2 regions of the Streptomyces sp. NPDC029956 genome follow, and region 1 is predicted to be linked to the other one. Evidence: riboswitches for the same ligand, from Rfam matches in the RefSeq annotation. Region 1 holds a riboswitch; the other holds the start of a gene.
What was found. A riboswitch is a leader RNA that binds a small molecule or an ion and turns the genes downstream of it on or off. The one in region 1 is predicted to bind S-adenosylmethionine.

Region 1 (5,686 bases):
CTGCTGCGTGACATGGGCCCGCTGCCCGAGAAGAAGCTCCGGACCACCATGTGGGCCAAGGGTCTTCAGCTCATCAACATGAACACGCACGAGCCGCTGCGTCCCGAGGACGTCGCGGTCGGGTCGCTGACCTTCGCGATGCCCGAGGGCCTCTCGGAGCACGACCACCACTTCCAGGTGGAGATCGCCAAGGCCGCCCTGATGATCGTCCGGATCCAGCCGGAGGACATCAAGGACAAGCGCGAGCTCGAGTGGTCGCACGAGGGCATCGTCGCGTTCTCGAAGATCTGCACCCACGTGGGCTGCCCGATCTCCCTGTACGAGCAGCAGACGCACCACGTCCTCTGCCCGTGCCACCAGTCCACCTTCGACCTCTCCGACGGCGCCCGCGTCATCTTCGGCCCGGCCGGTCACGCCCTCCCGCAGCTGCGGATCGGCGTGAACGACAAGGGCTTCCTGGAGGCGCTCGGCGACTTCGACGAGCCCGTCGGTCCTTCCTTCTGGGAGCGCGGATGAGCACCGTGACCGATACCAAGAAAGCGCCCGCCGGTGAGCGGGTCGCCGACTGGGCCGACGGTCGCCTGGGGATCTACACGCTGGCCAAGGCCAACATGCGGAAGATCTTCCCGGACCACTGGTCCTTCATGCTGGGCGAGATCTGCCTCTACAGCTTCCTCATCATCATCCTGACGGGCGTCTATCTGACGATGTTCTTCCACCCGTCGATGAACGAGGTGGAGTACGTCGGACCGTACGTCCCGCTCCAGGGACAGCTGATGTCCGAGGCGTTCAACTCGACCATGCACATCTCGTTCGAGGTGCGCGGTGGTCTGCTCATCCGGCAGATCCACCACTGGGCGGCGCTGATCTTCCTCGCCGGCATGTTCGTGCACATGATGCGCGTGTTCTTCACGGGTGCGTTCCGCAAGCCCCGTGAGATCAACTGGCTGTTCGGCTTCCTGCTGTTCTTCCTGGGCATGTTCACCGGCTTCACCGGTTACTCGCTCCCGGACGACCTGCTCTCCGGCACCGGTGTCCGCTTCATGCAGGGCGCGATCCTGTCCGTGCCGGTCATCGGCACGTACCTGTCGATGTTCCTGTTCGGCGGGGAGTTCCCCGGCGGCGACTTCGTGGCCCGGTTCTACTCGGCCCACGTCCTGCTGCTGCCCGGCATCATGCTCGGCCTCGTGGTGGCCCACCTCATCCTGGTGTTCTTCCACAAGCACACGCAGTTCGCCGGCCCCGGCCGTACGAACAAGAACGTCGTGGGCATGCCGCTGCTGCCGGTCTACATGGCCAAGGCCGGAGGCTTCTTCTTCCTGGTCTTCGGTGTCATCGCGGTCATCGCGGCGATCGCCTCGATCAACCCGATCTGGGCCCTCGGCCCGTACCGCCCGGACCAGGTGTCCACCGGCGCCCAGCCCGACTGGTACATGGGCTTCGCCGAGGGTCTGATCCGAGTCATGCCGGGCTGGGAGATCAACCTCTGGGGCCACACGCTCGTCCTGGGCGTGATGATCCCGCTGGCGATCTTCCCGGCAGTCCTCGCGGCGATCGCGGTCTACCCGTTCATCGAGTCGTGGATCACCGGCGACAAGCGCGAGCACCACATCGCGCAGCGCCCGCGCAACGCTCCGACGCGCACCGGTTTCGGTGTCGCCTGGATCACCGCGTACATGATCATGCTCGTGGGTGGTGGAAACGACCTCTGGGCGACCCACTTCCACCTGTCGCTCAACTCGATCACCTGGTTCGTGCGGATCTTCTTCTTCGTCGGCCCGGTCATCGCGTTCGTCGTCACCAAGCGGATCTGCCTCGGCCTCCAGCGCCGCGACAAGGACAAGGTGCTGCACGGCCGCGAGTCCGGCATCATCAAGCGCCTGCCGCACGGTGAGTTCGTCGAGATCCACGAGCCGCTCAGCCAGGGCGAGCTGCACCGCCTCACCGCGCACGAGCAGTACGACGCCGCGGCGCTGCCGCCGGCCGTCGACGAGAACGGTGTGGAGCGCAAGATCGGGCGCATGGAGAAGCTCCGGGTCAAGCTCAACAAGGGCTACTACGGCGACGACAGCCAGGTCGCCAAGCCCACCGTCGAGGAGTACAAGGAGATCCAGAGCGGCCACGGCCACCACTGATCATCTGAACTCCTGACTTTCGACAAGTCGCCACGGTGAGAGCCCCGTCCATTCGCTGGACGGGGCTCTTTGCCGTCCCGGGGGCTCGATAGGGTGGAGCCCTAGCCGTCACCGACCGACCAGGAGCTGCCATGAGCGCTGCGACCCCCGCTGGAGGACCTACGTCGGCGGGCCGCTCCTGGCCCGTCGTCCTGGACGGTCTGCTGTCCGGCCGCGACCAGAGCGCGGAGGACACCGCCTGGGCCATGGACCGGATCCTGCGGGGCGAGGCGACCGACGCGCAGATCGCCGGTTTCGTCGTGGCCCTGCGCGCCAAGGGCGAGACCGTCGAGGAGATCACCGGCCTCGTCCGCACCATGTACGAGCACGCGAACACGATCGAGGTGCCCGGCGCCACGGTCGACATCGTCGGCACCGGTGGCGACGGCGCCAAGACCGTCAACATCTCCACCATGTCGGCGATCGTCGTGGCCGGCACCGGCGCCAAGGTCGTCAAGCACGGCAACCGGGCCGCGTCCTCCGCCTCCGGCGCCTCCGACGTCCTGGAGAAGCTCGGCGTCAACCTGGACCTGACCCCGAGGCGGGTCGTCGAGGTCGCCGAGGAGGCCGGGATCACCTTCTGCTTCGCCGTGAAGTTCCACCCGGCGCTGCGCCATGTGGCGATGGCCCGCAAGGAGCTCGGCATCCGGACCGTCTTCAACTTCCTCGGTCCGCTCACCAACCCCGCCCGCGTCCGGTCCCAGGCGACCGGTGTCGCCGACGCCCGGGTGGCGCCCATCGTCGCCGGGGTGCTCGCCGAGCGCGGTTCCTCCGCGCTGGTCTTCCGCGGCGACGACGGCCTCGACGAGCTGACCACCACCGCCACCTCGCGGGTCTGGGTGGTCCGTGACGGCGCGGTGCGGGAGGAGGCCTTCGACCCCCGGGACGTCGGCATCGACCTCGTCCCCGTGGAGGCGCTGCGCGGCGCGGACGCCTCGTACAACGCCGACGTGGCCCGCCGGCTGCTCGCGGGGGAGACCGGTCCGGTACGGGACGCGGTGCTGCTCAACTCGGCGGCGGCGCTGACCGCGCTCGCGCCGGGGGAGGGCACCCTGGCGGAGCAGATCCGCGCCGGCATCGGGAAGGCCGCGGAGTCGATCGACTCCGGCGAGGCCCGCCGGGCCCTGGAGCGCTGGGTCGCCGCCAGCAACTCCTGACCCCCCGCACGTCGTACGCGCCCGACCCCGGTCCAGTATGCGGACCGGGGTCTTGCGCTTCGGCGATCATGTGGCAGGATGCTCTACAGGTCACGAGTGACAGCGTTTTGGCCCCGGCTTGCTGTCCGGCAACCCTCCGTCCGTGGCGGGGTGCCCCGGGTGATGACCAGGCCGTAGGCAGCGAGGTCTACGGCAAGCGCGGACCCCTCGAACACCAGGGGTCCTGGTCTCTCGAGGAGCTTTTCCGTGAGCAAGCGAATGCGATAGGGCGAGTACGCCCCTTCTTCACCCTCGGATCATCGGATCAGGGTCACTTCCGCGTACCCCGTGCACCCCTGAGTCCGCCCGTGCGCCACGGGCACCCGTGTCCTCCGAGGCGTCACCCCGTACCCCGCCGTGTCCGGCCGCGTACGGATCACCGAAGCCATTCCGCACCGCCCGCCGGGAGATACCGCCATGTCCGCACGCCCTGACGCCGTCGCCACCGCCACCCTCGTCGAGACCGCCGCCGAGTCCGCCGATCCCTGCTGCGCCGCCCCGCTCCCCGTGCTCGGCCGGGACGTCACCGTCCCGCTCGTCACCGGCGGCGAGGTGACCTACGCGGCGCTCGACTACGCGGCCAGCGCGCCGGCCCTCCAGCGGGTCTGGGACGACGTCGCCGCGTACGCCCCCTACTACGGCAGCGTCCACCGCGGCGCCGGCTACCTCTCCCAGCTCTCCACCGACCTCTTCGAGAACAGCCGCGCCACCGTCGCCGAGTTCCTCGACTGCCGCGCCGGTGACCAGGTCGTCTTCACCCGCTCCACCACCGACTCGCTCAACCTGCTCGCCGCCACGCTCCCGGCCGACTGCCAGGTCTTCGTCTTCGAGACCGAGCACCACGCCTCGCTGCTGCCCTGGCGCGACGCCCGCGTCACCTACCTCAACGCACCGCGCACCCCGCAGCAGGCCGTCGCCACCCTGGAGCGGGCCCTCGCCGACCGCGACCCCTACGGCCCCGCGCTGGTCTGCGTCACCGGCGCCTCCAACGTCACCGGCGAGCTGTGGCCGGTGAAGGAGCTCGCCGCCGCCGCGCACGCCCACGGCGCCCGGATCGTGCTCGACGCCGCCCAGCTCGCGCCCCACCACCCGGTCTCCGTCCAGGAGCTCGACGTGGACTGGATCGCCTTCTCCGGGCACAAGCTGTACGCGCCCTTCGGCTCCGGCGTCCTCGCGGGCCGCGCCGACTGGCTGCAGGACTCCGAGCCCTACCTCGCGGGCGGCGGCGCCTCCCGCAAGGTGGCCCGTCGGGCCGACGGCGGTGTGGACGTGGAGTGGCACACCACCGCGGCCCGGCACGAGGCCGGTTCCCCGAACGTCATCGGCGTCTACTCGATCGCCTCCGCCTGCAAGGCGCTCACCGAGGCCGGCTTCGACTCCCTCGTCGAGCGCGAGCAGCACCTGATCGCCACGGTCCGGGCGGGACTCGCCGAGGTTCCCGAGGTCAGGGTGCTCTCGTTGTTCGGCGACGACGCGCCGCGCGTCGGCGTCATCTCCTTCGTCGTGGAGGGCTGGAACAGCTCCCACTTCGCCGCCGCGCTCTCCGCCGAGTACGGCATCGGCGTCCGCGACGGTCTCTTCTGCGCGCACCCGCTGGTCCGCACGCTGCTCGGCAGCGACCCGCAGGACCCGGGCGAGTGCGGCGCCCCCGAGGCGGCCCCGGGGGAGAGGTCGCTCAACGCCATCCGGGTGAGCTTCGGCGCCGGTACGCCGGACGAGCACGTGGAGCGGTTCGTAGGCGCCGTGAAGGAGCTCGTCCGCGACGGCGCGCAGTGGAAGTACCGCACCGAGGACGGCCGCTGCGTCCCGGACCGCGGCTGAGCACTCACTCGTACGGGTGAAGGGGGCCTCCCGAGCGGGAGGCCCCCTTCACCCGTGCCGTGAACGAGGTCTCAGGACTCCAGACCGATGGCGAAGGCCGCCTCCAGATCGTGCTGGGAGTACGTACGGAAGGCGACATGCGTGTCCGTGGCCTCGACGCCCGGGATCTTGCTGATGCTGCCGGGGATGACGTCCGCCAGGTCGTCGTGACGGGGCACGCGGACCATGGCGATGAGGTCGTAGGTGCCGGTCACCGAGAAGACCTCGCTGACGCTGTCGAGCCCGGCGATCGACTCGGCGATCTCGGGGATGCGGTCCACGCTGGTCTTGATGAGCACGATCGCGGTGATCACGGCTGGCTTTCTCCCTCGGTCGCCGCGGCTTGGGCTTTCACTCTATCCCCACCCCGGTAGCGCCCCCAGGCATAGAGGAAGCCGACGGAGAAGCCCACCACATGGGCCAGATAGGCGACGCCGGGACCGGCGCCCGCCGCCT
Region 2 (5,686 bases), on a different contig from region 1:
CGAGCTTGACCATGTCCGCCTGCGGACCCTTCTGGCCCTGCGAGATCTCGAACTCGACTCGCTGTCCCTCTTCGAGGCTGCGGTAGCCATCCATCTGGATCGCGCTGTAGTGGACGAAAACATCCGCACCACCGTCGACCGCGATGAAGCCGTAGCCCTTCTCCGCGTTGAACCACTTGACGGTGCCCTGAGCCATGCCTAACTCCCCTATTACTGGCCCTTGCGCGGGACCCGCACTTCGCGGAACCCGGGTCAGACCCTGCGCCGGAACGCGTCGACCGCGGCTGAATGTATCTGCCCAACTGCCCTCTGCAACAGGTCAATCGAGCGAGAATTCTGGGCGCCACGGAAAGGCGAATCAGGGAGAATCCCTTGAATTACCGGGCAAGTCGGGCCCGGCAAAGCGTGCAGAAGGTACACAACGCGCACGCACTTTGGCCGCTTCTTGTCGTACCGGGACGCATTCTCATATGCGTCTGGCATGAGCGGCAGGGGGGACTTCCCCAACTCTACCGCGCTCAACCATGCAGAATTGCCCCCTCCGCTTTATGTCGCGGAAGGGGCAATTCAAGAAAGACGGGACAACCGATGGCCCTATGAGGGCTCAGCAGCCTCCGGCGACGGCCGGGATGATCGAGACGCCGGCGCCGGCCGGGGTGGCCGTCTCCAGACCCTGCTCGAAGCGCACGTCGTCGTCGTTCACGTAGACGTTCACGAAGCGGCGCAGCTTGCCCTGGTCGTCCAGGACGCGGGCGGCGATGCCCGTGTGGTTCTTCTCCAGGTCGGCGATGACCTCGGCGAGGGTCGCGCCCTCGGCCTGGACCTCGGACCGACCGCCCGTGTAGGTGCGGAGGATGGTGGGGATGCGGACGTTCACGGCCATGTCTTCGTAACCTTTCGGTGGGCCAGGGAAGCGGACGGACTCAGACGGCGAGGCCGGCGTCGCGGAACGCGTCCAGGCTCGGGCGGATGGTGACGGTCGCCTGAGAGGTGTCGGCCACCGCGTCCAGGGTCTTGAGTCCGTCGCCGGTGTTGAGGACGACGGTGGTGAGGTTCGGGTCGATCAGCCCGTTCTCGACGAGCTTCTTCGCGACGCCGACGGTCACGCCGCCCGCGGTCTCGGCGAAGATGCCCTCGGTCTGCGCGAGGAGCTTGATCGCGTCCACGACCTGCTCGTCGTTCACGTCCTCCACGGCGCCGCCGGTGCGACGGGCGATGTCCAGGACGTACGGGCCGTCGGCCGGGTTGCCGATCGCGAGCGACTTGGCGATGGTGTTCGGCTTCTGCGGGCGGACGACGTCGTGGCCTGCCTTGAAGGCCACCGACACCGGGGAGCAGCCCTCGGCCTGGGCGCCGAAGATCTTGTACGGCTTGTCCTCGACGAGGCCCAGCTTGATGAGCTCCTGGAGACCCTTGTCGATCTTCGTGAGCTGGGAGCCGGAGGCGATCGGGATGACGAGCTGGTCGGGGATGACCCAGCCGAGCTGCTCGCAGATTTCGTACGCCAGCGTCTTGGAGCCCTCGCCGTAGTACGGGCGGAGGTTGACGTTGACGAAGCCCCAGCCCTCGCCCAGCGGGTCGCCGATGAGCTCGGAGCAGAAGCGGTTGACGTCGTCGTAGTTGCCCTCGATGGCGACGAGGTCACCGCCGTAGACACCGGCCATGACGACCTTGCCCTGCTCCAGGTCGTGCGGGATGAACACGCAGGAGCGGAAGCCGGCGCGGGCGGCGGCGGCGCCGACGGCGCCGGCCAGGTTGCCCGTGGAGGAGCAGGAGAGGGTGGTGAAGCCGAAGGCGCGGGCGGCCTCGATGGCCTGGGCGACGACCCGGTCCTTGAAGGAGTGGGTCGGGTTGCCGGAGTCGTCCTTGACGAAGAGCTTGCCGGGGGCGACGCCGATCTCGCGGGCGAGGTTGTCGGCCTGGACGAGCTTGGTCCAGCCCGGGTTCAGGTTGGGCTTGTCGGCGACGTCGGCGGGGACGGGCAGCAGCGGGGCGTAGCGCCAGATGTTGGCGGGGCCGGCCTCGATCTGCTTGCGCAGCGCCTCGGGGTCACCGGTGGGGAGGTCGTACGCGACTTCGAGCGGTCCGAAACAGAGCTCGCAGGCGAAGATCGGGCCGAGCGGGAAGACTTCACCGCATTCGCGACAGGAGAGTCCCGACGCGGGACCGAGGTCGACCGAAGTGGCGGGGGTAACAGTCTGTACAGCCATGGAGGCGAGGCCCTTTCTCCTCATCTTTCCCATGACGAATTTTTCGCCATGAGACGGATTTGGCACCTTCCCTAGTCGGGAGCCTCGCTGGAGGACGAGTAACCGACTGGAGGGTTGCCGGGGCTTCAACGGGCCGTTTCCCTCTGCCCCTCTGGATGAGCGGTATTCGATTGTGAAGCGCGGTGAACTTTCGTTCCTGCGCTCCGGCGCGGGCGGCACCCCGACGTGCATCGGGCATCCGCGTTGTTCAAGACTGTAACCGAAGGCCCGGACGCTTGGACCGGCCGTCCGAACCGCGAGATGGAGATCACGTGCTGGAAGAGGTGGAGCGCTGGCTGGACCGGCGGTCCTGGTCCGTGGCGGACCGGCCGCTGGAGCGGATCCTCGCCGCGAAGCGGAACACGAAGGTCAGCGTCGTCCTGCCGGCGCTGAACGAGGAGGCGACGGTGGGTGACATCGTCGCCGTGATCCGGCGCGAGCTCATGTCGGAGGCGGTGCCGCTCGTCGACGAGCTGGTGGTGATCGACTCGGGTTCCACGGACCGTACGGCGGAGGTGGCTGCGGCGGCCGGGGCGCGGGTGGTCGCACGGGACGCGATACTCCCCCGGATACCGGCCGTGCCGGGCAAGGGCGAGGTCCTGTGGCGGTCGCTGATGGTGACCACCGGGGACATCGTGTGCTTCATCGACGCGGATCTGCGGGACTTCTCGGCGGACTTCGTGTCGGGGATCGTGGGCCCGCTGCTGACCGACCCGGACGTGGACTTCGTCAAGGCGATGTACGACCGTCCGCTCGGCCCCGGGTTCGATGGCCTCGCCTCCGGCGGGACCCCTGCCCAGGGGGGTCGGGTGACGGAGCTCGTGGCCCGTCCGCTCCTCAATCTGCACTGGCCGCAGCTGGCCGGTTTCGTACAGCCGCTGGGCGGCGAGTACGCGGCGCGCCGGTCCCTGCTCGAACGGCTGCCCTTCCCGGTCGGGTACGGGGTGGAGCTCGGCCTGCTCGTGGACGCGCTGCACACGGTGGGCCTGGACGCGCTCGCGCAGGTGGACGTGGGGGTGCGCAAGCACCGGCACCAGGACGGGCAGGCGCTGGGCCGGATGGCGGCGGCGATCTACCGGACGGCGCAGCTGCGGTTGTCGCGGGGACATCTGGTGCGGCCGCGGCTGACGCAGTTCGAGCGGGGCGAGAAGGGTTTCGAGCCACGGACGTACGCGGTGGACACGGAGGAGCGGCCGCCGATGGCCGACATCGTGGAGTACGCCCGCCGCCGCGTGGCCTGACCGTGCGGCGCCCTGACCGCCGTACCCCACCGCGTGGCGCCCTGCCGCCTTGCCCGTCCGCGTGGCGTAACGCCCGATGATGATCAGTTTTTTCTATATTGCCCTTTTATGCGCTTCAGACAACATCACCTGGGCAGGGTGCTCGCGGCCGCCGTGGCCGTCGGACTGACGGCGGGCTCGCTCGCGTTCACCGCGGCGGGGCCGGCCGCGGCGGACGTGGTCGAGCCGTTCGGCAAGCGGTACGCAGCGTCGCTGTACGGCGACTTCACGACGCTCGGCAACACGGTCATGGGCTGTCCGACCACCCCCGCCGACCTGGCCGCCCGCTGTGCGACCGCGGCGAGCGGCCAGGGCTCGGACGGCAACAACACCTTCGTGATGCGGCGGATCGACGCCGGCGCCATGGGTGGCGAGCACGGCTCCAGCACCGGCCACGTGCGGATTCCGGCAGGCGCCGAGGTGGCGTACGCCCGGCTCTTCTGGGGTGGCAACGACGGCACGTACACGAGCCCGAGCGGGGCTCGGCTGAAGCGCTGCGACCTCTCCGGCGCCGATGCCGGGCGCTCGCCCGGCGACCCCACGACGACCGCCCCGGTGATCAGGGTCGGCACGGGTGCCGCGACCCCGGTCTCGATCGACAGCATGGTCGCCGACCCGGCGGACACCGACGGCCCGCACTACTACACGGGCGAGTCGGACGTGACGGCCGCGTTCGCGGGCACGTCGGGGACGGACGCGCAGGTGGCCGTCGGCAACATCTGGGCGCCGGACGGCAAGGGCTGCGTGGCGGGTTGGTCGCTGACCGTCGTCCACCGGTTCCCGGGACCGGACCCGGTCCGCGCCCCCGAGCGGCGGAACGTGTCCGTGTACGGCGGGCACGTCCTCCAGCGCTCGTCCTCCCCCGCGACCACGATCACCGTGGACGGCTTCCACCGGAGCGGCGGCACGGCGCGGGCCGGTGTGACCGCGTACGAGGGCGACCGGAACACCCCCGGCGACACCTTCCTCGTCGGCGGCAAGGCCGTCACCGAGGCCCGCACGGGCGACACCGGCGACTTCTTCGTCGGCGGGGGCGACGGCGCCGTCGCCCCCGAGCAGGTCGACAACCTGGGCATCGACACGAAGACCTTCGACATCCCCGACGACGCCGTCCCGCAGGGCGCCACCTCGGCCGATCTGACCTTCTCGACGCGCGGCGACACCTATGTGGCCGCCGCGCTGGCCTTCTCCGTCCCGGTCCCCGACCTGGAGATCACCAAGACGGCGAGCCCGCGCACGGTGAAGCCGGGCGACACCCTCACGTACACGATCACCGCGAAGAACGTCAGCGCGCTCGACCTCCCGAACGCCAGGTTCGTCGACGACCTGACCGGGAGCCTCGACGACGCCGAGTACCGGGGCGACCTCCGGACGGACCTGGGCACGGCGACGTACACGGCCCCGAGGATCGGGTACGCGGGAACCATCCCGGCCGGGAGGACGGCGACCGTCACCTACTCGGTGAAGATCAAGAACCCGCCGACCGGCGACGGCAGGCTCCACGACCGCGTGGAGGCCGAGACACCCCGCTCGAACTGCGGAGACGGCGGCAAGGACCCGGCCTGCGGGGTGAACCCGCAGCTCAGGAAGCCGAAGCCCCCCAGGCCGACCCCGACGCCGACCCCGACGCCGACCCCGACGGATCCGACCCCGACGCCGGTGGACCCCACGCCCACCCCCGTGGACCCGACGCCGACCCCGGCCGACCCCGCGCCCACCACGCCCCCCGCCGAGGCCGACCCCACGCCCCCCGCCGAGGCCGACCCCGCGTCCCCGGCCCCGGGACCGCACGGGAGCGGCGGCGGCTCGATGGCCGAGACCGGCGGCAACGGCGAGCGGCTGTGGCTGCTGGGCGCGCTGGGCCTCGCCCTCGCGGCGACGGGCCTGGTCGCGAAGGCCGCGATGCGCGGGCGACGCGAGAACTGACGACCGTCCGGAGGCCCGGCCGACAGCCCGGCCGACGACCGTCCCGGGGCCCGGCGGAGGCCCGGCCACCCTCCGTGGCCGGATCCACCCGTCTCGTATACGTACGTTTGAGCGTTTACGGGACGGGCTAGGTTCGCCCCATGGCAACTGTGCTCGTGGCATCCAACCGGGGACCCGTCTCGTACCTGCGCGGCGAGGACGGTGAGCTCGACGCCCGCAGGGGCGGCGGCG

Region 2: linked by a shared signal. The riboswitch ahead of thrC (threonine synthase) and the one ahead of ACZ4XX_RS30620 (aminotransferase class V-fold PLP-dependent enzyme) in region 1 are both predicted to bind S-adenosylmethionine.

The regions. Positions count from the first base shown of each region.
Region 1 covers NZ_JBVHZJ010000050.1:12,838-18,523, forward strand. Annotated here, with positions in the region: gene qcrA (cytochrome bc1 complex Rieske iron-sulfur subunit) at 1-516, shown strand, start outside; gene qcrB (cytochrome bc1 complex cytochrome b subunit) at 513-2,135, shown strand; gene trpD (anthranilate phosphoribosyltransferase) at 2,267-3,331, shown strand; SAM riboswitch class IV at 3,420-3,536, shown strand; gene ACZ4XX_RS30620 (aminotransferase class V-fold PLP-dependent enzyme) at 3,788-5,191, shown strand; gene ACZ4XX_RS30625 (Lrp/AsnC family transcriptional regulator) at 5,263-5,544, opposite strand; gene ACZ4XX_RS30630 (rhomboid family intramembrane serine protease) at 5,541-5,686, opposite strand, start outside.
Region 2 covers NZ_JBVHZJ010000034.1:53,242-58,927, reverse strand. Annotated here, with positions in the region: gene ACZ4XX_RS25230 (cold-shock protein) at 1-196, opposite strand, end outside; gene ACZ4XX_RS25225 (MoaD/ThiS family protein) at 605-883, opposite strand; gene thrC (threonine synthase) at 924-2,234, opposite strand; SAM riboswitch class I at 2,228-2,372, opposite strand; gene ACZ4XX_RS25215 (glucosyl-3-phosphoglycerate synthase) at 2,522-3,490, shown strand; gene ACZ4XX_RS25210 (DUF7927 domain-containing protein) at 3,599-5,455, shown strand; gene ACZ4XX_RS25205 (alpha,alpha-trehalose-phosphate synthase (UDP-forming)) at 5,596-5,686, shown strand, end outside.